One region of the Tianweitania sp. genome, then DNA from elsewhere that is predicted to be linked to it. Evidence: predicted binding sites of a transcription regulator. Region 1 holds the regulator's gene; the other holds the start of a gene.

Region 1 (11,575 bases):
TGTGCAGGCGCGGTTCGAACTTCGCGAGGCGACGGGCACGACCGCACGCGGCACGGGCGGCTTCGGCTCCACGGGCGCCTAACAAGGTAAGCATCCTCCTGCAGAATGCGGTGAACGAATCTTTTTCCGGTGCGTTGAGGGAGCAAAACCTGAGCACGGAAGCGGGTGAATGCCCGATTATTCGTGCCGACCAGCAGGAGATTTGTTATGCCTTCGATCAAACAGGCACGCATCGCCATTCTCGCCACCGACGGCTTTGAACAGTCGGAACTGGAAGTGCCGCTTAAGAAGCTGCGGGATGCTGGCGCAACCGTTGACGTGGTCTCGCTGGAGAAAGGCGAGATCAAGGGCTGGGACGAGAAGGACTGGGGCAACAAGGTCTCCGTCGACAAGACCCTGAGCGAGATCACTCCCGATCAATATGACGCCCTTGTTCTGCCGGGCGGGCAGATCAATCCAGACACGTTGCGCGCTGAAAAGTCTGCCGTCGACTTCATCAAGAGCTTCTATGGAACCGGCAAGCCACTCGCGGCGATCTGCCATGCGCCATGGCTGTTGATCGAAGCCGGTTTGGTGAAGGGGAAGCGCGCGACGTCCTACAAGTCGATCAAGACCGACATGATCAATGCCGGCGCCAACTGGGAAGACAAGATGACGGTTCAGGACGGAAACCTGATCACCGCGCGCAAGCCGGACGATCTGGAATCCTTCGTCTCGACCATCATCGAGGCTGTAGAAGGCGGCGTGGCGCAGAGGTCGGCTGCGGAGTAGCGGATCAGGTTCCGCAGCTGACGGAAGCGGCGCCGGCGCTTGCAAGAGCAGCCGCGCCGCTTTCGAATTCAAGGCCGGCGTCCAAAAGGCGCCGGCCTTTTTCGTGGATGAACGCCCTCTTGACGATCGCCGGACATCGGCCTCAGTCTGAGGCATGACAATGCCTTTCAACGCCATCGACGTCGTCGACATGCATACCGGCGGCGAGCCGGTTCGGATCATCACATCAGGCTATCCGCCGATCCCGTCCGGCACGATCCTCGAAAAACGCGCCTATGTGCGCGATCAGCTCGATCACTATCGGCGCATGCTGATGTTCGAGCCGCGCGGTCATTTCGACATGTATGGCGCGCTTCTGGTTGAGCCGAATCTGCCCGGCGCCGATCTCGCCGTGCTGTTCATGCACAATGAAGGCTATTCCACCATGTGCGGCCACGCCGTGATCGCGCTCGGCCGCTACGCCGTGGATCAAGGACTGGTGGATTTTATCGAGCCGGTCACCACCGTGAACATCGAATGTCCGTGCGGCATGGTGGTCGCGCATGTCGACGTGGCGGATGGCAAGGCGGGCGCGGTTTCTTTCGAAAGTGTCCCAGCTTTTTTGTTTGCCGCAGACCAGACGGTCGAGGTGCCGGGCTATGGATCGATCACCTGCGACATCGCTTATGGCGGCGCCTTTTACGCGCTTGTTGACGCAGGCCAGTTCGATCTGGATTTCGGCCGTTCGCGCATCCGCGACTTCGTGGATGCCGCAACGGCGCTGACGGAAACCGCCAAGATCGCAGTGCCGCTGTCGCATCCCGATCATGCCGACCTCGCTTTCCTGTACGGTTCGATCCTGACGGATGGCGGTGATGGATCGACACGGCCGTCCACCAATGTCTGCGTCTTTGCCGATGCCCAGGTCGATCGCTCGCCGACGGGGTCGGGCGTTACGGCTCGGCTTGCCGCCATGCATGCCAAGAAGCGCTTGGCGCAGGATGAAGTGCGGACCTTCCGCAGCATAACGGGTGCGGACTTCACCGGCGCGGTCGTGAGACGCGAGCAACTCGGCAAGTTCGATGCGGTGGTGGCGCGGGTATCGGGGCGCGCCTTTTATTCGGGCACCGCGCGTTTCAGCGTGGAAGCCGATGATCCCCTGGCGGCGGGTTTCCTGTTGCGCTGATCAGCCGGCCTTTGCCGTTGCCAGCGCGCGCCCGAAGGCTCTGGCGAAGCTTTCGCGATCGTCGGGATTGAGGAAAGAGCCGATCTGCACCTGCTGCCCTTGCGCCTCCACGTCCATGCGTGTGATGCCGATCTCCTCATGCCGCGACACGGCAAAGCGCGCCCAGAACGGGTTGAAGTGGTGTTCGCGCGCTTGGCCGGATGGCGCGACCTGCCGGATATCCAGCGAAGTGCGCGACACCGAGACTTCTTCGCGCGCACGGCCTGAGCGGTAGTTCAGCTTGAAGGCGATGTAGAGGATGAGGACATCGAGGCCGAAGAAGCCGAAGATCGGCCACGCGCCGATCGCAATACAGAACAGACCACAGATCAGGCTTCCCGCGACCATGATGCCCATCAGCACGCGAAAACCGCGCGGCCCCAACGACCGATGCGGCGTCAACAAGGCGCGGAAGATTGGCGTGTCGGCAGCGTTGGTCTCGGCCATTGCGGGGATTATAGAGAGCCGATGACAAAGCCCAAGCCTGAAATTGCCGGCAACACGCCTGCGCCAAAAAAGTTGACCGCCAAACCCGTGGCCAAGGTTGCGCCCAAAAGCGGACAACGCGCCAAGCCACGCTGGAAGTCACCTTATTCGCAAGCTGAGATCGAGGAGATCTTCCGCCGCTTTGCCGTGCAGCGGCCGGAGCCCAAGGGTGAGCTGGAGCACGTCAACGCGTTCACCCTGCTGGTCGCCGTGGTTTTGTCGGCGCAGGCGACCGATGCCGGCGTCAACAAGGCGACACGCGCGTTGTTTGCGGTTGCCGATACGCCGGCCAAGATGGGGGCGCTGGGCGAAGCCAAGATTGCCGAATACATCCGCACGATCGGCCTCTGGCGGGCCAAAGCCAAGAACGTCGCGCTGCTGTCGGAAGCCCTGATCCGCGACTACAGTGGCGAGGTACCGGATACACGCGAGGCGCTGGTCGCGCTGCCCGGCGTCGGGCGCAAGACCGCCAATGTCGTGCTGAACTCCGCCTTTGGCCAGTTGACCATGGCCGTGGACACGCATCTGTTCCGGCTCGGCAACCGTCTAAAGTTTGCGCCGGGCAAGACGCCGGAAGAGGTGGAGGACAAGCTCGTCCGAGTCATTCCAGAACACTATTTGCGCCATGCCCATCACTGGCTGATCCTGCATGGCCGCTATGTCTGCAAGGCGCGCAAGCCGGAATGTCCGGCCTGTGTGATCGCCGACCTCTGCAAGGCCGAAGAGAAAACAACGGACATTCCCGCACCTTTGGTGCCGATCGAAACGCTCGACGCGATAGAAGCCGAGGTCGCCGCAAACCGCTAGCGTGAGGACAGCCGTTCGCGGGCCGAAATTCGCTTGTGCAGATGCACCATCATCGCGGCGGCGAACAGTGGCGTCAGCAGGTTGAGCAGCGGCACGGCCAGAAAGCCGGCGATCACCAGCCCGGCGGTAAACACGGTCGCGGCATGTTTGCGGCGCAGCGCCTTGGCTTCCGCCTCGGGCCGGAAGCGCATGGCGGCGAACTCGAAGAATTCGCGGCTGAGCAGATAGGCGTTCACCACAAAGAAGGCGACGATGTTGACGCCGGGTATGAGCAGCAGCGCTAGAGCCAGCAGGTTGCCGAGGATCACCACGCCGAAGAACTTGATCGACAACCACGCGCCCTGAACGATCGGCATGGCGCGTCCGGGTGCGTCCTGGGGAAAGTCGATCTGTTCGACGCGTTCCGCGACGTCGTCGATGAAGAGGCCGGCGATCAGGGCCGTGACCGGCGCAATCAGCAACGCCAGCCCGGCGGCAACGGCAAGGCCGGCCAGGATTGCGGTGAAGAAGCCAACCCATTCGCCCCAGGCAGGCGCGCCGGTGAAAAGGCCTTCGAGCAGCGGCAGGGCCATCCAGTCGAACAACCGTGTCAGGCCGAACCACAGGCCCATCAGCACGAGGATGCTCAAGCCCAGCGACTTGAACAGCACGGCGCGAAACGGGGCGCTGAACAGATGACCGGCGGCTGCGCGCGCGCTGTCGATGATCATGATGGTGGAAGCTCCTGATCCAAGTTGCCCGGAGATAAGATGCGCGGCCAAGCTAGGCAATGCGCATCACCCGCGTTAAACGGAACCGGACCTGAGGATCGCTCCGGTCTTCTGTTTTTCGATCGACCGGACCCTCAGTTTTCATGACCCAGTATGACGTTCTTTGCATCGGCAACGCCATTGTCGACATCATTGCCCGCTGCGAAGACGATTTCCTGATCGAGAACGGCATCATCAAGGGTGCGATGAACCTGATCGATGCGGATCGCGCCGAACTGCTTTACAGCCGCATGGGACCGGCTATCGAAGCCTCAGGCGGCAGTGCCGGCAACACGGCGGCCGGTATCGCCAGCTTCGGCGCGTGCTCGGCCTATTTCGGCAAGGTGCGGGACGATCATCTCGGCCAGATCTTCACCTATGATATCCGCGCCCAAGGCGTCGCCTTCGACACCAAGCCGCTGAGTGGCGAAACGCCGACGGCGCGCTCCATGATCTTTGTGACGGAGGATGGCGAGCGCTCGATGAACACCTATCTCGGCGCCTGCGTCGAGTTTGGACCGGAGGACGTGGAGCCTGAGAAGGCGGAAGGCGCCAAAGTCACTTATTTCGAAGGCTATCTCTGGGACCCGCCGCTGGCCAAGGATGCGATCCGCGAAACCGCGAGGCTGTCGCATGCCGCCGGCAACGAGGTCGCGATGACGCTGTCCGACCCGTTCTGCGTCGATCGCTACCGCGACGAGTTCCTCGACCTGATGCGGTCCGGCACGGTCGACATCGTGTTTGCCAATGAAAGCGAACTGAAGTCGCTTTACCAGACCGCGTCCTTCGACGCCGCCCTGGAGGCCGTGCGCGCTGACTGCAAGCTGGCCGCCGTGACACGCTCCGAGCAGGGTTCGGTGATCGTGCGTGGCGCGGAAACGGTTGCCGTGAAGGCGATCGAGATCACCGAGTTGGTGGATACGACGGGTGCGGGCGATTTGTATGCCGCCGGTTTCCTGTTCGGCTACACGGCCGGCCGTGATCTCGCCACCTGTGGCAACTTCGGCTCGCTGGCGGCCGGGCTGGTGATCCAGCAGATCGGGCCGCGCCCGCACAAGAAGCTCCGTGACGCCGCGCGCGACGCCGGATTGCTTTAAGCTATTGGATGTCTTCGGGCCGTCGTCCCGGCCGTGAGCGATAGGTCGGAATGGTCCAGCCGAACCGGATCGCGCCGGCGCGGATCAGGAAGGCGGTCGCCATGCCAAGCAGGGCAGCGGCCGTTGGCGGCAGGCCGAGTGTTGCGACAAGCGTATAAACAACCGCCCCCGCCATGGCCGCCGAAACATAGATTTCAGGCCGCAGCAGCACGGACGGCTCGCCCGCCAGCGTGTCACGCATGATGCCGCCGAAGGCCGCTGTCAGCATGCCCATGATGATGGCCACGGTGGTCGAGCCGGTGCTGGCCAGGCCTTTGAAGGCGCCAAGCACGCAATAAGCGCTTAACCCCAGCGCATCGAGCCACAAAAGGAGCTTGTAGCGGGATTCCACGAGATGGGCGGTGAAGTAGGTCAGCAGCGCAACGCCCGCGCAGATGATCATGTAAAGCGGCTGAACGATCCAGAACACGGGAAGCCCGAGGATCACATCGCGCACCGTGCCGCCGCCCACGCCGGTCAGGGCGGCGAGAAACAGGAAGCCGATGAGGTCGAGTTCCTTGCGCGACGCAGCCAAAGCGCCGGTCGCGGCGAAAACAGCCACGCCGGCATAATCCAGCACCTGGATGAGATCCATGAAACCGTTCCCCCGAACGATCAGGCGGCGACCCGACGCCTAGGAATAGCGCGTCGGGTTTAATGAGGAAGCGGCTTTAGGCTTGCGTGTCGGCCTGCGGCGCTGCGGCGGCAGGCTCGGCCGGCATTTCCTTGGGACCACCCTTCGCAACGCCCACCATGGCCGGGCGCAGCACGCGGTCGCCGATCACATAGCCGCTCTGCACGACCTGCACGACCGTGTTGTTCGGCACGTCCGGGTTCGGCACTTCGAACATCGCCTGGTGGAAGTTCGGGTCGAACTTCTCGCCCTGTGGCTCGAGCTTCTTCACGCCATGGCGCTCAAGCGTCGAAAGCATGGCGCGCTCGGTCATCTCGACGCCCTCGGCCAGCGCCTTGAAGCCGGCATCACCGCTTTCCAGCGCATCGGCGGGAATGGCGTCCAGCGCGCGGCGCAGATTGTCGGATACGGCCAGCATGTCGCGAGCGAAGTTGGTGACGGCATAAGTCCGCCCATCCGCCACGTCCCGCGCGGTGCGGCGGCGCAGATTTTCCATTTCGGCAGCGATGCGCAGCGAGCGATCTTTTAGCTCTTCGTTTTCCGCAGCAAGGCGCAGGAAAGCTTCGGTGTCGGCAGCAAATTCAGGCGCATCATCAGCGGGGACTTCGGCCTCTTCCGGTTCGCGATTCTGGTTTGCCTCGTCAGTCATGGCTCATCCCGTCGTTCGTAATATTTGCGAGTTGTGATTTGCGTCCGATATCGAGTGCCGGGCCGCTAAAATCAAGTGCATGTGATGGTCGCGGGTTTCTTAGCGCAGCATGCGGCTAATCAGTTGCGCGGTGTAATCCACCATCGGCACGATGCGGGCATAGTTCAGCCTCGTCGGTCCTATTACGCCGAGTGCGCCGATCACGCGCGAATCCTTGTCGCGATAGGGTGCCACCACAAGCGAGGAGCCGGACAAAGAAAACAGCTTGTTTTCCGAGCCGATGAAGATGCGCACGCCGGACCCCTCGTCGGCAAGGTCGAGCAGTTGCACCAGACCTTCCTGCGCTTCCAGATCCTCGAACAGGTGCTTCAACAATTCGATGTCGGCCGCCGCGTTGAGGTTGTCGAGCAGGTTGGCACGACCGCGCACGATCAGCCGGGCGGGCAAGCCACCTTCCGAACCTGCCCACACCGCCAGACCGCGCGTCACCAGATCTTGCGAAAGGGCGTCCAGTGCACCGCGGGTTTCTTCCACGAGACGTGCAATGTCGGAGCGCGCTTCGGAAATCGTACGTCCGCGAATATGGGCGTTGAGGAAGTTGGAGGCTTCCTGCAACTGCGATGGCGCGATGCCCGCCGGCAGATCGAGAATGCGGTTTTCCACCTCACCCCCCTGCGACACGAGGATCGCCAGCGCCTTGGTCGGCTCCAGCTGGATGAATTCGACATGCTTCAGCGCGATTTCGCTTTTCGCCGCCACCACCAGACCGGCCCCACGCGACATGCCGGACAGCATCTGGCTGGCTTCGGTCAGCATGGTTTCCACGCTGGAACCCGCACCCGATGCCTTCACCTGCGCATCGATCACGCGGCGTTCGTCTTCGCCGAGATCGCCCAGCTCCATGAAGGCGTCGACGAAGAAGCGGAGGCCGCGCTGTGTGGGCAAACGGCCGGCGGATGTATGCGGCGAATAGATCAGGCCGAGATGTTCGAGATCGCTCATCACGTTGCGCACGGTGGCGGCCGACAGGTTCACCGGCAGCATGCGTGACAGGTTGCGCGACCCCAGCGGCTCGCCGTCGCGCATGTAAGCATCGACGATCAGCCGGAAGATGTCGCGCGAGCGCGCATCGAGCGCGGCCAATGCCGGATCGGTCAGCGGAAAGGTCATCGCTTAAAAGCTGCGCTGTGGATGGTCGGGATCATGATCCACGAAATATATGGCGAAGCGGCAACGGCACAACCGCGATGATCGCTGCAACTCCCAGGGAAAGCGGCGAAGGCCGCCTTTTTCTTTGCAAGGAGGCGCTGGCACCGTTACAAGCCGGCAACTCAGTTCTCCAGTCATGACCGGACCTTTGCATGCGACCTTCCAAGCGCCAGCCCGATGAAATGCGCGCCATCTCCTTTGAGCGTGGCGTGTCCAAGCATGCGGAAGGCTCCTGCCTCGTCAAGTTCGGCGACACGCATGTGCTGTGCACGGCAAGCCTTGAGGAGCGCGTGCCCGGCTGGATGCGCAACACCGGCAAGGGCTGGGTCACGGCGGAATACGGCATGCTGCCGCGCGCCACGGGTGATCGCATGCGCCGTGAAGCAGCCGCCGGCAAGCAGGGCGGCCGCACCCAGGAAATCCAGCGCCTGATCGGCCGTTCGCTGCGCTCCGTTGTTGATATGGCAGCCCTCGGCGAAGTGCAGATCACTGTCGATTGCGACGTCATCCAGGCCGATGGCGGCACGCGCACGGCGGCAATCACCGGCGGCTTCGTGGCGCTGCATCAGTGCCTGTCCTGGATGGAAGCGCGCAAGATGATCAGCGTCAACAAGGTGCTGAAGGATCATGTCGCGGCGATCTCCTGCGGCATCTATGAGGGCCAGCCGGTGATCGACCTCGATTACCTCGAAGATTCGGCCGCCCAGACCGACGCGAATTTCGTGATGACCGGCAAGGGCGGCATCGTCGAGATCCAGGGCACGGCCGAAGGCGCGCCCTTCTCGGAAGAAGAGTTTTCGACGCTGATGGGCCTTGCCAAGACCGGCATCGCCCGCCTTGTCAGCCTGCAGCAGATGGCGATCGGCTAAGGCAAACCCGATGCAGCCCGTCGCCATCCTGGAATCTGCTCTCTACGTCGATGATCTCGACTCGGCGGAAGCATTCTATACGGATGTGCTCGGGCTGCCGTTGATCCGCAAGGTGGAAGGTCGCCACGTCTTTCTGCGCTGCGGGGAGGGGGTGCTGTTGCTTTTCAACCCGGATGCCACGATCGAACCGCCGGCACCCGAGGCCCCCTTCCCCATACCGCCGCATGGCGCGAGGGGGCCGGGGCATCTCTGCTTCCGCGCTTCGGAAGCTGAGATCGACGCTTGGAAAGAGCGGCTGCGCCGAGCTGGCATCGCTATAGAAAGCGAGGTCGAGTGGTTGACAGGCGGACGCTCGATTTATCTCCGCGATCCGGCGGGCAACTCGCTGGAATTCGCAAACCCTAAGATTTGGGGAGTTACCTGATGGCCGACACCTTGCGCCCGATCGGCAACCGCATCGTGGTGGCCAGCCACAATGCGGGCAAGCTGCGTGAATTTGCTGATCTCATCGCGCCCTTTGGCGTCGAAGCGAAGTCGGCGGCCGAGTATGGCCTGCCCGAGCCCGATGAAACCGGCACGACCTTCGAGCAGAACGCCCTGATCAAGGCACTCGCTGCCGCCAAGGCTACCGGTCTGCCGGCGATGTCGGATGATTCCGGCCTGTGCGTCGATGCGCTGGGTGGCGAGCCCGGCGTTTACACCGCCAACTGGGCGGAAACCGAGGATGGAACGCGCGACTTCAGCCTTGCCATGCGCAAGGTCGAGGATCGGCTGCAGGCGGTTGGCGCCAGCGATCCTGCCAAGCGGACGGGACGGTTCGTGGCCGTGATCTGCCTGGCTTTTCCCGATGGCGAAGCGGAATATTATCGCGGCGAAGCCGAAGGAAAGCTGATCTGGCCGCCGCGTGGCGACACCGGCTTCGGCTATGATCCTGTGTTCGTGCCAGATGGCTTCGACGTAAGCTTCGGCGAAATGACGGCCGAACAAAAGCATGGCTGGAAACCGGGGCAGGCCGATGCCTTGTCGCACCGCGCCCGCGCTTTCCAGAAATTCGCCCACGCCCGGCTGGGCGTTGTTCCAGTGGTCTCGGCTGAGTGAAGCGCGACGACGGCTCGCCGGGGTTCGGCGTTTACCTTCATTGGCCCTTTTGCGCGGCCAAATGCCCGTATTGCGACTTCAACAGCCATGTGCGCCACCAGCCGGTGGACCAGGAGCGCTTCGCCGATGCTTTTAAGCGCGAAATGGCCGGCATGCGCCAGCGTACCGGCCCGCGCGAAGTCACCTCGATCTTCTTAGGCGGCGGTACGCCCTCGCTGATGAAGCCGGAAACGGTGGGTGCCGTCCTTGATGCGGTTGCCGCCAACTGGACGGTGCCGGATGGCATCGAGATCACACTGGAAGCCAACCCGACCTCCGTTGAAGCTGAACGCTTCCGGGGCTACCGCGCGGCTGGCGTCAACCGCGTGTCGCTCGGCGTTCAGGCGCTGAACAACACCGATCTGCGCTTCCTCGGCCGCATGCACAATGTCACTGACGCGCTCGGCGCCATCGAACTGGCGCGCGAAATTTTTCCGCGCCTGTCTTTCGACCTGATCTATGCCCGGCCCAACCAGACGCTGGATGCCTGGGAAACGGAGTTGCGCGAGGCGATCGGCTATGCCGCCGACCATCTGTCGCTTTATCAGCTGACCATCGAAGAAGGCACGCCCTTCTATGCGCTGCATCGCGCCAAGAAGTTCGCCATTCCCGATCCTGATCACGCGGCCGATCTCTATGAACTGACGCAGGCGGTCACGGCGCAAGCGGGTCTTCCGGCCTATGAGGTCTCGAACCATGCCGTTCCCGGCGCGGAAAGCCGGCATAACCTGACCTATTGGCGCTACGGCGAATATGTCGGGATCGGGCCGGGTGCCCATGGCCGCTTCGTGGAAGGCCGGCAGCGGATCGTCACCATTGCCGAGCGCCATCCTGAGAACTGGCTGGCCGCCGTCGAGCAGAACGGCACAGGCGTCACGTCAGGCGAGCAACTCACGCCCTGGGAAGAAGCCGACGAGCTCCTGCTGATGGGGCTGCGCCTGCGCGAAGGTATCGAAGTGCATCGCTATGAGGCACTGGCCGGTCGTGGCTTCGAGCCGGAGCGCCTCAGCTTCCTGCAGGGGCAAGGTCTGGTGGAATCGATCGGCAACAGCCGTTTGCGCGCCACGCCGGCCGGAATGAGCGTACTGGACGCGCTGGTCGCCGATCTCGCGCAGTAGCCGATCAGGACTGGTTGGTGGGTTTCCGCCAGGTCGTCTCGGCCTCATCGTCCGCGCCATGCTCGACCTTGACGCGGTCAATCCGGTCGCCAGTCTTCTTGCGAACCGTCCACTTGGAAACATCCGTGTTCCGGCCAGCATAATAAGGCTCGAAACTGTTTTGAACCTGCAGCTTGCTCATGACACTCTCCCGACCCGCATAAACGCTTAAAGCGCTTGCATGTTCCGCCTTCTTCTTGGGCAGACAGGGAGTTTCTTACCCAGCGTTATGGCGCAATGATGGCTGACTAGCTGCCGCTGAAATTTCTCGGCGAAGGGTTGACGACGCGGGTCGCACCACCGGCGCTGACTTCATAGATCGCGTATCCGCGCTGCGTCGTACCATCCGGCTCGAAGCGGAACACACCGGCATAACCGGCATAGCCGGAGTCAGCCTCGATCACGCTGTTGGCGAAGGCCGCTGGGCCGAAGCGTTTTACTACACTGCCGGCCATCACGACCGTGTCATAGGCAAGCGCTGCATTGGCCGTGGGTGCGGTTCCGAACTTGCCCTGGTAACGCGCCTTGAACGCCGTCAGCCGCTGCTGGTCGCTATCGGCGAACCAGGCGCCTTGCAGCGCGGGATCGCTCAAATTCGCTGTCGTCCATTGACCGGTGCCGAGCAGCCGCTTGCCCGTGAGATCGCCGCCATTGGAACGCAATGCGCCGAGGATCGCCGTCGGCGTCGGCCCGCCTTCGGGAATGAGAATGCCATCAGCCTGCATCAGAACGGGAACCGCAGCGGCCGCGGCCTGCTGGATCGAGGC
Region 2 (16,679 bases), on a different contig from region 1:
AATACTACACCGGTCCCGTCTACGAGGCCGAGCTTCTCGCCGAAATCCCGAACGAAGACGGCAAGATAGTGCGTTTCGGCTCGGTTGGCGGTGGTGGTCGCTATGATGGTCTCGTCTCGCGCTTCCGCGGCGAACCGGTGCCGGCCACCGGATTCTCCATTGGCGTTTCGCGCCTGATGACGGCGCTGAAGAACCTCGGCAAGCTAGATACGGCCGATGTGATGGCGCCCGTCGTCGTGCTGGTCATGGACCGCGATACGGAAAGCCTCGGCCGCTACCAGAAGATGGTGGGCGAGCTGCGCCAGGCTGGCATCCGCGCCGAAATGTATCTCGGCGGCGCTGGCATGAAGGCGCAGATGAAATATGCCGATCGTCGCGGCGCACCCTGCGTGGTGATCCAGGGCGGCGACGAGCGTGCGAACGGTGAAGTACAGATCAAGGACTTGATCGAAGGCGCGCGGCTATCGGCGGAGATCACCGACAATGAAGCCTGGCGCGAAGGCCGCCCGGCGCAGGTATCGGTGCCGGAGGCCGATTTGGTTGCGAAGATCCAGGGCATCCTCGCCGCACAGGCGCAAGAGCGGCAGGCGTGACACTCGCTGAAACCATCCTGGCGCGCTTTGCGGCGGAAGGTATCGCACTTGCCGAAGTGCCGATCCTGCAGCCGGCCGATCCGTTCCTGGACATGGCCGGCGAGGACCTGCGCCGGCGTATCTTTCTGACGCAGAGCGAAACCGGCGAAAGCCTGTGCTTGCGGCCCGAATTTACTATTCCCGTGTGCCGCGACCACATCGCGCGCCAAGCCGGAACGCCGCGCCGCTATGCCTATCTCGGCGAGGTTTTCCGCCAGCACAGGGCGGGGGGAACTCAGTTTCTGCAGGCTGGCATCGAGGATCTCGGCGAAACGGACACGTCAACCGCCGACGCCCGCTCCGTCGCCGATGCGTGCCGGTTGCTCAACGAGGCGCTGCCGGGTGCCGCGCTGACGGTGACACTCGGCGATCAGGCGATCTTCGAGGCCGTGCTGGCAGCGCTCGGTCTGCCGCGTGGCTGGCAAATGCGCCTGGCCCGCGCCTTCGGTGCTGCCGATATGCTGGAGGCAGCGCTTGCCGACCTCGCCAATCCCCCGAAGAAGCGCAATTTGGGCCAGCCGATTTCGCGCCTCGTCGCCGCTCGTGATCGCGCTGCTGTCGCCGGCTATCTCGAAAAGCAGATGGAGCTCGCTGGCATTTCGCCCTCAGCCGGGCGTACGCCGGATGACATTGCGCGCCGCCTGATCGAGAAAGCGGAACTCGGCGCCGTGCGGATCGCCGACGATGCCTTCGAAGCGCTGAAGCGCTTTCTAGCGATCCGCGAACCTCTGGCCCAAGCTGGCGAAACGCTGCGGCGCTTTGCCGACGACTGCGACCTCTTCCTGGATGCCGCTCTGGAACAGTTCAAGCAGCGCGCCGACGCCTTGGCTGCACAGCAATTGCAAGGCACGAGCTTCACCTATGACGCCGCCTTCGGTCGTCCGCTGGATTATTACACCGGCCTCGTTTTCGAGATCAGCGCGCCGGGCGATCCCCGGCCTCTGGTGGGCGGCGGCCGCTATGATCGCCTTTTGACCATGCTGGGTGCGGAACACGCCATTCCGGGCGTCGGCTTTTCCATCTGGCTCGACCGCATCGAAGGAGCGCGCAAGCCATGACGCTGACGCTTGCTCTCCCCTCGAAAGGCCGCCTCAAGGAACAGGCCATCGCCCGCTTTGCCGAAGCCGGCCTCCATGTGCAACTGCCAACCGACCCGCGCTCCTACCGCGGCCGCATCGACGGCGCGCTGTCGCTCGACGTGCTGTTCCTCTCCGCTTCCGAAATCGCTCAGGAGCTAGGGCAGGGTGCTGTCGATCTTGGCGTGACCGGCGAAGATCTCGTGCGCGAAAACCTCGCGAACTGGGATGCGCATGTGTCCATCGAAGCGCGGCTCGGCTTTGGCACAGCAGACGTGGTCGTCGCCGTGCCTGATGTCTGGATGGATGTCGAAACCATGGCCGACCTCGATGATGTCGCCGCCGACTTCCGCCAGCGCCACGGCCGCCGCCTGCGCATCGCCACCAAATACTGGCGCCTGACGCAGCAGTTCTTCTCGTTGAAGCACGGCATCCAGGTCTACCGCATCGTGGAAAGCCTCGGCGCCACGGAAGGCGCCCCGGCGGCCGGCTTGGCCGATGTCATCGTCGACATCACCTCCAGCGGCTCGACATTGACGGCCAATCATCTGCGCGTCCTGAGCGACGGCGTGATCCTGCGCTCGCAAGCATGTTTGGTTGCATCCAAGCGCGAGCGCACAGCCCAAGATGCAGGCGCTTTGTCTCAACTGAGCGCACTGTTCGCGGTGTCTTGATAGGTTAGTTGTCAGACACGATCGTAGAGCATATATTTCTGGAGTGGAGACCGGGCGCTAACCCGATCTCCGTTGCTTTAGAAGATCAGTCGGACCCGGACATCGAGTAGCCAGCTCGTCCGGGTCTTTCTGATTCTAAGGCTGACGTTCAGTGGTATGAACCACATGGCGTCACCTCCAGTTCGAGAACAAAGCCGTTGCCTCGGCCGGGGTGGCTCATCCTCCCCGGTGCGCTGCTGGCATCAGCGCGTTCTGCTTTTGTCTCGACATCATCCTTGTAGCATCAACCGGCTGTCTTCATGCAAGCCCAGTCCGAGCCAGGCACAAAAAAGCCCGGCGCGATGGCCGGGCTTGGTCGTCATAAAAAAGCTTAGACTATGCAGGGAAGCGGCCGTTTAACGACGCGCATCCACCGAGATCGGACCGGCGCCGTAGCCAGCGAGCACGAAGAAGCCGCCGGCGATCGCAAGGTTCTTCTGGAAATTGATCAGCTGCATCATGTCGGACCAGTTCATATGCGCGACAAAGGCGGTGGCGATGGTGAAGATGGCCAAGGCAAAGGCAGCTTCGCGCGTGCGGAAGCCGATCAGGATGGCCAGACCGCCAAGCAGTTCAAGCAGGCCGACAAGCACGGCCACGACCATCGGAGCAGGAATGCCCATGCCGCCGAAATAGCCGGCGGTGCCGCCGAGCGCGGTCAGCTTGCTGAAGCCGGAAAGAATGAAGATGATCGACAGCAGGATGCGGCCGATAAGCACTACGATGGACATGAAAGCCTCGCTGGGAAAGAACTGCACCCTATTTGGAGCAAATCCTCTCCCAGCGGGAGACAGCAAACGCGCGACGCATTGTTCAACGAGAGAGAACGTGCGTCGCGAAGGTGTTCACAGTAGAGGCGGCTGGATCAGCCCGGCTGCGTCATCGCTTCCGGTTTCACCAGAGCATCATACTCTTCATCGGTGACTTCGCCGCTGCCCACGGCTTCTTCGCGCAACGTCGTGCCGTTCTTATGCGCGGTCTTGGCGATCTTGGCAGCCGCATCATAGCCGATCTTCGGCGCAAGCGCGGTAACCAGCATCAGCGAGCGTTGCATCAAGTCGTCGATGCGGCGCTCATCGGCCTCGATGCCGTCAACGCAGTTGTCCGCAAACGAGCGCATGGCATCCGCCAGGATGCGGATCGACTGCAACACGTTCAGCGCAATCACGGGCTTGAAGACGTTGAGCTCGAAATGGCCTTGGCTGGCGGCGAAGGCAACGGCTGTCTGGTTGCCCATCACCTGCGCGGCAACCATCGTCAGGGCTTCGGCCTGGGTGGGATTGACCTTGCCCGGCATGATCGAGGAGCCCGGCTCGTTTTCCGGCAGCTTCAACTCGCCGAGGCCCGAGCGGGGACCGGAGCCCAGGAAGCGGATGTCGTTGCCGATCTTGAACAGGTCGGCGGCCAGCGCCGTCAGCGAGCCATGCAGGTCGGTCAGCGCGCCATGCGAGGCCAGCGCTTCGAACTTGTTGGCAGCAGTTCGGAAGGGCAGGGAGGTGATGGTCGAAACGCGCTCGGCAAACGCCGTATCAAAACCGACCGGTGCGTTGAGGCCCGTGCCGACCGCCGTGCCGCCCTGCGCCAGCGCATACACGTCTTCCAGGCTGTCTGCGATGCGCTTCTCTCCGAGCTCAAGCGCCACGAGATAGCCGGAAAACTCCTGGCCAAGCGTCAGCGGCGTCGCATCCTGTGTGTGCGTACGGCCGATCTTGACGATCTTGTCGAAGGCATCGACCTTCTTCTCGATCGCGGTTTGCAGATGCTCAAGAGCCGGTAGGAGGCGTTCATGCACTTCCAGCACGGCGGCGATGTGCATGGCCGTCGGGAAGGTGTCGTTCGACGACTGGCTCATATTGACGTGGTCGTTAGGGTGAACAGGCTTCTTGGAGCCCATCGTACCACCCAGGATCTCGATGGCGCGGTTCGAGATCACCTCATTGGCATTCATGTTCGACTGCGTGCCCGAACCGGTCTGCCAGACCACTAGCGGAAAATGATCGTCGAGAGCGCCCGAAATGACCTCGTCGGCCGCTGAAACGATGGTGCTGCCGATGTCCTTGTCGAGCTTGCCGAGATCCATGTTCACTTCAGCTGCCGCACGCTTCACCATGCCGAGTGCATGAACCAGCGGAAGCGGCATGCGCTCGCCGCCGATCTTGAAGTTCTCCAGGGAGCGCTGGGTTTGCGCACCCCAATACTTGTCGGATGGGACGTCGATGGGCCCGAATGTATCACTTTCACGGCGGATGTCGGCCATGGTCTGATCTCCTGTTCGCGCGTGTGGCTAGCACAACAAGGTGCGCGCTGCCATCAGCTGCTTGTGGTCCAAATCGATTGAGTGAAGAAGAAGCTGTGAACGCAGACAGATCAGGCACGTCAGCAACGAAAAAAGCCGGCCACTGAGGTGACCGGCTTTCTTTAGTCGATGAAGGTAAGCTTACTTGTCCAGCTTGTCGGCGAGATCGCTCTTGGCGTCGCCGTAGCCCTTCTGGACCTTGCCTTCAGCCTTGTCCAACTTGCCTTCGGCCTGGAGGTCGGCGTTGTTCGTGGCGCCACCGACGGCGTCCTTCACGGCGCCCTTGACCTGCTTGCCGAGACCTGCTGCCTGATCGCTATTAGCCATGATAACTCTCCTTGTTGCGGATCGATGAGATAGAAACGCAACCTCTCGTAAAACGTTCCGAGATTCATCCGGGCTGATGCCAAGGCAAAAAGAAAGGGCGGCATCGCTGCCGCCCCTTCGGGTAGTCGGTAAGGCTGGATCCCCAGGACAAGCCCGAGAACAGGCTTAGAAGTCCATACCGCCCATGCCGCCCATGCCGCCGCCGCCTGGCATTGCAGGCATGCCGGAGTCCTTCTTCGGAGCTTCCGCGATCATGGCTTCCGTCGTGATCAGCAGACCGGCAACCGAAGCTGCATCCTGAAGAGCCGTACGAACGACCTTGACCGGATCGACGATGCCGAGCTGGATCAGATCGCCATACTCGTCGGTTGCAGCGTTGTAGCCGAAGGTCGGCGTGTTGTCGTCCATGATGCGGCCGGCAACGATCGATGCTTCAGCACCGGCGTTGGAAGCGATCTGGCGAACCGGAGCCTGAAGAGCGCGACGCACGATGGCGATGCCGGCAGCCTGGTCGGAGTTGATGCCTTCCGAGGTGATCGACTTCGTTGCGCGCAGCAGCGCGGTGCCGCCGCCAGGAACGATGCCTTCTTCAACCGCAGCGCGGGTTGCGTTCAGGGCGTCGTCGACGCGGTCCTTCTTTTCCTTGACTTCGACTTCCGTCGCACCGCCGACGCGGATAACGGCAACGCCGCCTGCGAGCTTGGCGAGACGCTCCTGGAGCTTCTCCTTGTCGTAGTCCGACGTGGTTTCTTCGATCTGCTGCTTGATCTGGGCAACGCGGCCCTGGATCTCCGGCTTCTGACCGGCGCCGTCGACGATCGTGGTGTTTTCCTTGGTGATCGACACCTTCTTGGCGCGGCCGAGCATGTTGAGGCCAACATTCTCAAGCTTGATGCCCAGATCTTCGGAAATCACCTGGCCACCGGTCAGGATCGCGATGTCTTCCAGCATGGCCTTGCGGCGATCGCCGAAGCCCGGAGCCTTGACGGCAGCGATCTTCAAACCGCCACGCAGCTTGTTGACGACGAGCGTGGCCAAAGCCTCACCCTCAACGTCTTCCGAAATGATGACCAGCGGCTTCGACGACTGAACAACAGCCTCGAGAACCGGCAGCATCGCCTGCAGGTTGGAGAGCTTCTTCTCGTGCAGAAGAATGTAAGCGTCTTCCAGCTCGGCAACCATCTTGTCCGGGTTGGTGACGAAGTATGGGCTGAGATAGCCGCGGTCGAACTGCATGCCTTCGACGACTTCGAGTTCGGTCTCTGCGGTCTTGGCTTCCTCGACGGTGATGACACCCTCGTTGCCGACCTTCTGCATCGCTTCCGCGATCATCTGGCCGATTTCCTTCTCACCGTTAGCCGAGATGGTGCCGACCTGGGCCACTTCTTCCGAAGTGTTGATCTTCTTGGCAACCTTGCCGAGTTCAGCCACGACTTCCGAAACAGCGAGGTCGATGCCGCGCTTCAGGTCCATCGGGTTCATGCCGGCGGCAACAGCCTTGGCGCCTTCCTGAACGATCGCCTGGGCGAGAACGGTCGCGGTGGTCGTGCCGTCACCAGCCTTGTCGTTGGTCTTCGAGGCCACTTCGCGCACCATCTGGGCGCCCATGTTCTCGAACTTGTCTTCCAGCTCGATCTCCTTGGCGACGGTGACGCCGTCCTTGGTGATGCGCGGGGCGCCGAACGACTTGTCAATCACGACGTTGCGGCCTTTGGGACCGAGCGTGACCTTGACGGCGTTCGCGAGAATATCGACGCCGCGCAGCATACGCTCGCGGGCATCACGGGAGAATTTTACGTCTTTTGCAGCCATGTGCTTGCTCCTGGGCCTTGGGCCCGAATGTCAGGTTGCGATTGAGCGAAAAAGGCTGATCAGCCGATGATGCCCATGATGTCGGATTCCTTCATGATCAGAAGGTCTTCGCCATTGAGCTTCACTTCGGTGCCGGACCACTTGCCGAACAGGACGCGGTCGCCTGCCTTGACGTCGAGGGCAACGACCTTGCCGCTCTCATCGCGCGCGCCGGAACCAACGGCGATCACTTCGCCTTCCTGCGGCTTTTCCTTGGCGGTGTCCGGGATGATGATCCCGCCGGCGGACTTTTCCTCGGACTCGACCCGACGAACGACCACGCGGTCATGAAGCGGGCGGAAATTGCTGGCCATATCCAATACTTCCTCGGTTGGATGATGTCGGTAGGTTCGTATGAACCGGTTAGCACTCAATGAGGGAGAGTGCTAACGCGACGCCGAGATAAGTGAAGGAAGATTTCGTGTCAAGGTCGGCTATGGCTGCGGGGCTAGGGAAAGTACTCACCGCCGGCCGCGAAAGGCCGCGCTCCTTAGCTGGGTGTTCTTACGCGGATGCGCAAGGCGAATGACACGCCTGGCGCAGGTTCGTTCAAATTTTAGTTAATGGTGGGGCATGAGATCAGCTGACAATACGCAGGTTGGAGAGCTCGTCCGCAATGCTTTTGAAATCATCAGCCAAGGTGGCGCCCGTTGAGTTCCAAAACAGTTTGGCCGCTTTGCCCGAGCTATCTTTGCGGAAGCGGGAATCGGATGCGCAAGCAGAGAGCGCTTCAATCTGGGCTTTTTCGCCAGTATCTTTCAAATTCAAATCAAGGGCGACCGTCATCACCACAACGCCCGCAGCCTTAGCATTGCTGCATAGGGCACTGAATTGCTGGTTCATCGCCTTGGCATAGTTGTCATTGGTGTGAGTGGACTTCGAAACCGAAGTGTTCATGAATATGCGTGGCGTTGTCGTGGTGTTGTACCCTAGACCTGCATAACCCAAGCTAGAATACGTGGATTTCAATCCCGCATTATCATTGTTCCTAAGTGAACTCGGTGTGTAGTAGGTATTTTCACCGTCGGTGAGAACGATGACGACTTTATCGTTACCGCGTTCGGTTTCGGAACGGCCCCCGATGAAAGGTGCCTGAGAGGAAAGAACCCGCCAGCCCCAAGCCATTCCTTCCGGCACGTTCGTCGCACCGAGTGAAATCATTCCGTTGATCGCGGATTTAACCCGTGTCACGCCGGTAGAATTGCTAATATCTGTCAGGGGCAAGATGGCCGTGGTGGTACAACTGGCGTTGGGGCCTTCATGGGCTTCCGGCATCGAGGCTGTCTGGGGTGCAATGGCGAAATACTTCGGCATGTTCTTCTGGCGCTTAAGCTGTGTTGCAGTGCCGCTATCTGTCGATTGCGAGCTGTCATCCCACCAGTTGTTGTTCGAACCGAACGTGGCAACGAACCATTGTCCTCGGCTGTTCTGCTGCTCGGTCCAAATGTTGCCGACTTCGTCAGGGCCGAACATAGGAACGAACATTGTTGCCGGGGTGCTCTTTGAAGCGACGGCATCGGTCACGTTATACGGGTACGGGCGGCTTTCCACGCATCCTTCCCAGCTGATCGGATTAGCGTAGGTATAGGTGGGCTTGTTGTTAACGGTCTTCGAGGACGCGATCCGCTGCATGGTGTCGTAGAGCGTAAAACGCGTTAGAACCTTGTCTTTGAGAACTCCCCAATCTTTCCCGCGAGCCCACTTCATACCGTTGAGGTCTTCGACATACTGGTTGGGGGATGTCTTCGAAGTGCCGAACGACGACCAGTCAAAATTCTCGTGATGGACGGGAGAAACACCGGTTGTATCCATCCATGCTTCGACGCGATTGGCAGGCCCAACATTGACGGACGCTGAGAACGGCACCAGTCCAATCTGAACCGGCTTGTCCACCTGCTTCATCTTTGCGCTTTCAGCTGCCATCGTATCAACCAGCTGTTTCGCAGCATCTTTGAGCACCACCATGCGCTTCTTTCCGGAGCCGCTGCCGATGTAGTCCATCGACCCCGAATTATCGAGCACCAGCGCCACTTCGATCGTGTTCTTCAGCTTGACCTCAGTCGCAGCTGCAAACGACAACGCGCTTGCCTGCTTGCCCATCAGCGATTGGAACGTTCCGAAGAACACGGGATCGTAGCTCAGGCTAGCCGACATCTTGAGCGTCCCGGTTTTGACGTTTTCTTTCGGCAGAATAACTGTCAGCTTCGCCCGGTCGGGATTGATGTTGCCTAAATTGGCATTGAAGAATTTGCCCGCATAATCCCTCACGTCAGTGTCCGAAGCGCCTTCGAGAATGCGCTGGGCCGTCGCGATACCGGCCGCGTCCAGCGCGTTCAGCGTCATTTGCCGCTCCCGGCTCATTTCGCTGTAGTCCACGGCTAGTGCCACGGCGCCGAACAGCGGGACGGCGGCGATGATGGTCATCAGCGCGTAGTTGCCGCGCGTGTCCTGCAGGAAGTCACTGATCAGGGAGGAAAAGGATTGTCGCGTCATGGGCGCGTCATGGCACGACAGCTCCTAAGATGCTGTTCGGCCGATCGTTTCATTTTTAAGCGTCTCGCGAAGGGTAGGTCGATTGCCTCGTGCCACGCGAACAGGGTGACAGGTGCGCAGCCTTGGGCTAAGCGAACGGCGCGCCTTTTATCCATGCTTGCAGGACAGTCCATGACATCAGCGCCGAAGATGATCGCCTCGCTCGATCAGGTCTCGGACGGCTACGCCGCCATTTTGTGTGATGTGTGGGGTGTGCTGCACAACGGCGTCGACAGCTTCAAGGAGGCAAGCGAGGCGCTGACGGCCGCCCGCGCTCGGGGCCTGGCTGTGGTGCTCATCACCAATGCGCCGCGCCCTTATGCCGATGTGGAAGCGCAGATCCGCGGGCTTGGCGTGCCTGCCGAAGCCTATGACCGCATCGTCACATCAGGCGATGTCACGCGCGAGCTGATCCGCAACGGCCCGCGCCGCATCTACCATATCGGCACCGAACGCGAGTTGACCCTCTACGAAGGGCTCGATGTCGAGCTGGTTGAAGAATTCGAGGCGTCCGGCATCTGCTGCACCGGCCTGTTCGACGACCGATCGGAAACGCCGGAAGACTACGCCGAACAGCTGCGCCGTCTGCGGTCGCGCGATCTGCCGATGATCTGCGCCAATCCCGACATTGTGGTCGAGCGCGGCCATGAGCTGGCGTGGTGCGCCGGCGCTCTTGCACGCGATTACGGCTTGCTTGGCGGCCGCACGCTGATCGCCGGCAAGCCGCATCGTCCGATCTATCAGGCAGCCTTCGCCGCCGCGTCCGAGGTGCTCGGACGTGAGATCGGCGCGTCCGATTGCCTTGCGATCGGCGATGGCATGCTGACCGATGTGAAGGGCGCGGTCGATAATGGCGTGGATGTGCTCTACGTCTCGGCCGGCATCCACGCCCGCGAATACGGACCGTCCCATGCGCCGGATGTCGCCATGCTCGGCAGCTTCCTTGCCAAGCACAGCGCCGATCCCGTCGGCGTCATCCCGATGCTGCGATAGAAATGACCATCCTCCGCATTGCTTCACCGTCCGAACTGCCGGCGCATTTGCGCGGCGGCGTGGTTGCCATCGGCAATTTTGACGGTGTGCATCGCGGCCATTGCAGCGTGCTCGAGCGCGCCCTGGAGATCGCGCGTGAATCCGGCGTTCCGGCGCTGGTTCTCACCTTCGAGCCGCATCCGCGCTCCGTTTTTCGCCCCGACAGTCCGGTCTTCCGGCTGACGCCTGCGCCGCTTCGCGCCCGCCTTCTAGACGCGCTCGGCTTCGATGCCGTGATCGAGCAGCCGTTCAACCGCGGCTTTGCATCGACCTCGGCGGAGGACTTCGTTCATTCCATCCTGCGGGATGCCTTGGACATCCGCCACGTCGTCACCGGTGTCGACTTTCATTTTGGCAAGGAGCGCCGTGGCGGCCCGGCCTTCCTGATGGCGGAAGGGGAGCGGCTCGGCTTCGGGGTCACGCTGGTGGATGCGTTCCGTGATGAAAACGCCGAAGTGATTTCCTCCAGCCGCATCCGCTCGCTCTTAAGCGCGGGCGATGTGGCGCAAGCGGCCGGCCTGCTGGGCTATCGCTTCACGGTTGAAGCGGAGGTCGGCCACGGCAAGAAGCTCGGGCGCACGCTCGGCTATCCCACGGCCAATATGCGGCTGCCGCCCGAAACCGATCTCGCGCTCGGTATCTATGCCGTGCGTTACCGCCGGCCCGACGGCAGCCTGCATGACGGCGTTGCCAGCTTCGGCCGCCGCCCGACGGTGGACGCGGATGGTGCGCCGCTGCTCGAAACCTTCCTGTTCGATTTCAGCGGCAATCTCTACGGCGAAGTCTCTTCCGTCTCGTTTTTCGGCTTCCTGCGCGGTGAAGAAAAGTTCGACGATCTTGACGCTCTGGTGATCCAGATGAAGCAGGATGAGGCGGAAGCGAGGGCGTTGCTTTCGCGCATCACTCCGCTGAGTGATTTGGATCGCGCCTTGTCATTCGGCTCCTGATTAGGCAGATCGAAACCATAGCCGCCTCAATCCTCGACCATGAGGCCTCAATGGCAGGCGGCAAGGAGTAGGTCATGCGTTACGGTTTGATGGGTTCGACGGCTGCAATTCTGTTGGCGGTCACCGCCTATGCGCAGGCTGCCGATCAGCTGGAAGCCCCGGTTGAAACCTCCACCAGCTTCTTCGGCGGCGAATGGAGCCTGACCATCGGCGCGGCCGCTCTGGCCATTCCGGAATTCGAGGGTTCGAAGGACTATCGCTTCTTTGCGCAGCCGCTGGTTTCCTTTGGCCGCAAGGGCACCGAGCAGCGCTTCACCTCGCGCAACGACAACATTTCGATTGCCATCATCGACACCGGCAACTTCCGCGCTGGTCCGACCGGCAAGCTGGTGTTCGGCCGCGACAGCGATGATTATGACGATATCGAGGGCCTGAGCGATGTCGATTTCGGCGTCGAAGTCGGTGGCTTCGCCGAGTTCTACCCGACCGAGTGGATCCGCTTCCGCGGCGAAGTGCGCCAGGCGATCGGCGCACATGAAGGTCTGGTTGCTGACGGCGCGATCGACGCCTTCGCCTATCTGACGCCGGCACTGCGCATCTCGGGTGGCCCGCGCATCACCTATGGCAACGAGAAGTATTTTGATGCCTATTATGGCGTCGACTTCTCTGAAGCTGCCGTCAGCGGCCTGTCGCCCTATTCGCCGGATGAGGGCGTCGCGTCCTACGGCGTCGGCGGCGCGCTGACCTGGAAGACCACCGACCGGATCGAAACCAGCCTGTTCGGCGAGTATCGCCGTTTGGCCGGCCCGGCTGAAGATTCCAGCATCGTGCAGGAACGCGGCGACAAGAACCAGTTCACGGTCGGCGTTTCGGCAACCTACCGCTTCGACTTCGCACTCTAAGCGGAGGGAACACCGCGTTTCAGGGCGAGCCCGAGAGCAATCGTGGCCCAGCCCTGGAACACGAGGTCGATCGCCAGGAACATGCCGAGCACCCACAGGCTGTTCACGGGCCAGCCGAGTGCGATCACAAGACCCGCGAGCAGGGTGACCAGGCCGGAAAGCACCATCCAGCCCCAGTTGTGGGCTGGTCGCGACTGAAAGCCGACGCCGATCCGCGCCACCCCGCTCGCAACAAGGGCGGCCGCGAGGAACAGGGTGAGGAAGGCCGAGGCCATGAGCGGATTGATCAGCGCCGCAAAGCCGGCCAGCGCATAGAGCACTCCGCCCAGCACCCACCAGAAGAAGCTCGACCAGCTTTTCACCGAAAACGCCTGTGCGATCTGGATCGCAGCGGCAATCAGCATGAGCAAGCCAACCGTATAAACGGACGCGACGGTCGCGACCAGCGTGTTCAAGAAGGCCATGGTGCCCAGCAGGATCAGCGCAACGCCCAGAGCCACAAACCAGCCCCAGCGGTGACGCAGCTCAGCCACGGACAAGCGCGTGCGTGGGTCGAGACCAGAGCGCGTTGTGTTCGGCGTGAAGGTGGTCGGCATAAGCAACATCCCCGGTAAAGCCGCTCAATCCATCGCTGGTGGATTGGTTCCGATCGCGCTAGCCGGGCGATGCCGCTGCATCTGCTCAAACTTCCCGCTTTATTCCGGCCGCAGCCTTGGCTAAGAACGCGCTCATGCCAGCGCATCTGCCCCTGATCGCTCCTGCGATACGAATTATTGGCCCGGCCTTCCGGGCGGCCTGAGGCCACCGGAAGCTCCGGGATATCTGCGCGGCCTCGTTCGCGCTCTTTCTGTTAGCCTGATCCTTCGACGCCGGCCTTTCAGTGCCCGCCCTTCAGATGGCCTTCTTCTTATGTCCGACACGCCTGAAACCCTCGATTACTCCAAGACCCTTTATCTGCCGCAGACGGATTTCCCGATGCGCGCCGGCCTGCCGGACAAGGAGCCGCAGATCGTGGCGCGCTGGCAGGAAATGGACCTCTACGCCAAGCTCCGCGAAAGTGGCGCCGGCCGGCCAAAATATGTCCTGCATGACGGCCCGCCCTATGCCAACGGCAACATCCATATCGGCCATGCGCTCAACAAGATCCTGAAGGACGTCATCACGCGCTCCTTCCAGATGCGCGGTTTTGACTCCAACTACGTTCCAGGCTGGGACTGCCACGGCCTGCCGATCGAGTGGAAGATCGAGGAACAGTATCGCGCCAAAGGTCTCGACAAGGATCAGGTCGATATCAACGAGTTCCGCAAGGAGTGCCGCGAATTTGCCGCCGGATGGATCGGGGTGCAGGGTGCCGAGTTCCAGCGCCTGGGTGTGATCGGCGACTTCAAGAACCCCTACACCACCATGAACTTCCACGCCGAAGCGCGCATCGCCGGCGAGCTGCTGAAGTTCGCGATGTCCGACCAGCTTTACCGCGGTTCAAAGCCGGTGATGTGGTCAGTGGTGGAGCGCACGGCGCTGGCGGAAGCCGAGGTCGAGTATCACGACTACGAGTCGGACACGATCTGGGTGAAGTTCCCAGTGCGATCCGTCGCCAACAGCGCATCGGCGAATGCGTTGGCTGCCACCGGCGTGGGCGAGGGGACCGATCTCGACGGCGCGAGCGTGGTTATCTGGACGACGACGCCGTGGACGATTCCCGGCAACCGCGCGGTCGCCTATTCCGACCGCGTTGAATACGGCCTGTATGAAGTCGCATCCGTCGAGAACGATTTCGGCCCCCGTACTGGCGAGAAGCTGATCTTCGCCAAAAAGCTGGCCGAAGATGCCGCGACCAAGGCAAAGCTTGCACTGACTTTCATCCGCGATGTTCCAGCCTCGGAACTGACTGCGATTGAACTTGCACATCCGCTGAAAGGCTTGTCTTCAACCTCCCCCTTGAGGGGAGGTCGAACCCCACCCCTTACCCCTCCCCTCAAGGGGGAGGAGGGCGGAAGCGTCGAGCCTTACTCCTTTACCGTCCCGCTTCTTCTCGGCGACCACGTCACCGACGACGCTGGCACCGGCTTTGTGCACACCGCGCCCAGCCACGGCCGCGAGGATTTTGACGCCTGGATGGATGCAGCCCCATCGCTGCGCGCCCGTGGCATCGACACCACCATCCCCTTCACCGTCGATGACGCCGGCTACTTCACCAAGGACGCGCCTGGCTTCGGGCCGGATCGCGAGGGCGGTCCCGCGCGCGTCATCGATGACAACGGCAAGAAGGGCGACGCCAACAAGGTCGTCATCGAGGCCCTGATCGCTGCCAACGCGCTGTTTGCGCGCGGCCGTCTCAAGCACTCCTATCCGCATTCCTGGCGCTCTAAGAAGCCGGTGATCTTCCGCAACACGCCGCAATGGTTCGTCCATATGGACAAGGAACTGAACGGCTACGGTCTCACGTCTTCAACCTCCCCCTTGAGGGGAGGTCGAACCGAAGGTTCGGGTGGGGGGCATGACACGCTCGGCGCTTCATTACCCGCACCCCTAACCCCTGCCCTCAAGGGGGAGGGGAATCTTGCTGGTACGCCCGACACCCTCCGTTCCCGCGCACTCGCCGCCATCGACGCCACCCGTTTCGTCCCCGAACAGGGCCAGACGCGTTTGCGCGCCATGATCGCCGATCGTCCCGACTGGGTTCTGTCGCGCCAGCGCGCCTGGGGCGTGCCGATCTGCGTTTTCGCCGACGAGGATGGCAATGTGCTGAAGGATGAAGGCGTCAATGCCCGCATCCTCGAAGCCTTCGAGGCAGAGGGCGCCGATGCCTGGTTCGCGGAAGGTGCCCGCGAGCGCTTCCTCGGCTCCCGCGCCAATGAGCCGTGGACGATGGTCCGCGACATCCTGGATGTCTGGTTCGACTCTGGCTCGACGCACACTTTCACGCTGGAAGACCGTCCCGACCTAAAATGGCCGGCCGATGTCTATCTCGAGGGCTCGGACCAGCATCGCGGCTGGTTCCATTCCTCGCTGCTGGAAAGCTGCGCCACCCGGGGTCGCGCGCCATACAGCGCCGTTGTCACCCATGGCTTCACCATGGACGAGGACGGCCGCAAGATGTCGAAGTCGCTCGGCAACACAGTCGTTCCGCAGGATGTCATGAAGCAGTCCGGCGCCGATATCCTGCGCCTGTGGGTCATGACCACCGACTATTGGGAAGACCAGCGGCTCGGCAAGAACGTGCTGCAAACCAACATCGACGCTTACCGCAAGCTGCGCAACACCATCCGCTGGATGCTGGGCACGCTCGCCCATGACGAAGGCGAAGACGTCGAATTAGCCGACATGCCGGAACTGGAGCGGCTCATGCTGCACCGCTTGTCGGAACTCGATGAGCTGGTCCGCAAGGGCTATGACGAGTTCGAGTTCAAGCGGATCACTCGCGCGCTGATCGACTTCATGGTGGTGGAGCTGTCGGCCTTCTATTTCGACATCCGCAAGGATGCCCTCTATTGCGACGCGCCGTCGAGCACCCGCCGCAAGGCCTCGCTTGTTGTCGTGCGCCATCTCTTCAACTGCGCCGTGAAATGGTTGGCGCCCATGCTGCCCTTCACCACGGAAGAAGCCTGGCGTGACCGCAACCCGGATGCCATCTCGGTGCATCTCGAACAGTTCCCGGATCTCCCCGCCGAATGGCGCGACGATGCACTTGCCGCCAAGTGGCGCAAGGTCCGTCAGGTCCGCAAGGTCGTCACGGCAGCGCTCGAAATCGAGCGTGCCAAGAAGGCGATCGGCTCTTCGCTGGAAGCCGCTCCGATCGTCCACGTCACGGATGCCGATCTGTCGTCGGCGGTATCGGATGTGGACCTCGCCGAGATCGCCATCACCTCGGGCTTGACCCTGTCGAGCGAAGCGGCACCGGCCGGCGCGTTCACGCTGGACGATGTGGCCGGCGTCGCGGTGGTTCCGGCCTTGGCGTCCGGCACGAAATGCGCGCGCTCCTGGCGCTACACGGATGATGTCGGCACCGATGCCGATTATCCCGATGTATCGGCGCGCGATGCGGCGGCCTTGCGCGAGTTGAAGGCGCTCGGCCGGATCTGAGGTTTGGCTCACGGGTTGTGGAAACGGGGGAAGGGGAGCGTCGCGGGCGCGTTGCTCTCCGTTCCGCTTTCCTTTATGGCAACCATGCCTTGTTGTCGCCGAATTCCACCGCGATGCAGGGCGTTCATGCGGCTGGGGAGCCGCATCCGGCACTTGGTCGGGAGAACCGTCTCGTCGAGGTGGTTCTGGCTGGATGGTGATGAAGGGCGAAGCGACGATATGACAGGCTTCTCGGCAAGACGTGCTGCGATTGTAGCGCCGGTTCTTTTCGCCAGCGCTTTGGCTGCA

Evidence for each region. The regulator HrcA, encoded in region 1, represses chaperone genes, less so after heat shock. The targets are predictions, from matches to a motif close to GTTAGCACTCNCNNNNNGNGAGTGCTAAC.
Region 2: a site for HrcA is predicted at 7,258-7,286, ahead of groES (co-chaperone GroES). Genes of this name have one in related genera too.

The regions. Positions count from the first base shown of each region.
Region 1 covers NZ_DAMBUH010000016.1:43,378-54,952, forward strand. Annotated here, with positions in the region: gene dut (dUTP diphosphatase) at 1-82, shown strand, start outside; gene RTX98_RS06140 (type 1 glutamine amidotransferase domain-containing protein) at 208-771, shown strand; gene RTX98_RS06145 (proline racemase family protein) at 932-1,936, shown strand; gene RTX98_RS06150 (DUF2244 domain-containing protein) at 1,937-2,422, opposite strand; gene nth (endonuclease III) at 2,444-3,268, shown strand; gene RTX98_RS06160 (sulfate transporter family protein) at 3,265-3,978, opposite strand; gene RTX98_RS06165 (adenosine kinase) at 4,122-5,114, shown strand; gene RTX98_RS06170 (trimeric intracellular cation channel family protein) at 5,116-5,748, opposite strand; gene grpE (nucleotide exchange factor GrpE) at 5,825-6,436, opposite strand; gene hrcA (heat-inducible transcriptional repressor HrcA) at 6,536-7,606, opposite strand; gene rph (ribonuclease PH) at 7,798-8,514, shown strand; gene RTX98_RS06190 (VOC family protein) at 8,525-8,938, shown strand; gene RTX98_RS06195 (non-canonical purine NTP pyrophosphatase) at 8,938-9,612, shown strand; gene hemW (radical SAM family heme chaperone HemW) at 9,609-10,769, shown strand; gene RTX98_RS06205 (hypothetical protein) at 10,774-10,950, opposite strand; partial or broken gene RTX98_RS06210 (penicillin-binding protein activator) at 11,057-11,575, opposite strand, start outside.
Region 2 covers NZ_DAMBUH010000066.1:2,494-19,172, forward strand. Annotated here, with positions in the region: gene hisS (histidine--tRNA ligase) at 1-593, shown strand, start outside; gene RTX98_RS14255 (ATP phosphoribosyltransferase regulatory subunit) at 590-1,690, shown strand; gene hisG (ATP phosphoribosyltransferase) at 1,687-2,382, shown strand; gene RTX98_RS14265 (DoxX family protein) at 2,778-3,152, opposite strand; gene fumC (class II fumarate hydratase) at 3,287-4,678, opposite strand; gene RTX98_RS14275 (CsbD family protein) at 4,859-5,044, opposite strand; gene groL (chaperonin GroEL) at 5,210-6,856, opposite strand; gene groES (co-chaperone GroES) at 6,916-7,209, opposite strand; gene RTX98_RS14290 (pilus assembly protein) at 7,475-9,388, opposite strand; gene RTX98_RS14295 (TIGR01459 family HAD-type hydrolase) at 9,560-10,420, shown strand; gene RTX98_RS14300 (bifunctional riboflavin kinase/FAD synthetase) at 10,423-11,406, shown strand; gene RTX98_RS14305 (MipA/OmpV family protein) at 11,481-12,308, shown strand; gene RTX98_RS14310 (HdeD family acid-resistance protein) at 12,305-12,904, opposite strand; gene ileS (isoleucine--tRNA ligase) at 13,218-16,391, shown strand; gene RTX98_RS14320 (hypothetical protein) at 16,409-16,591, shown strand; partial or broken gene RTX98_RS14325 (hypothetical protein) at 16,611-16,679, shown strand, end outside.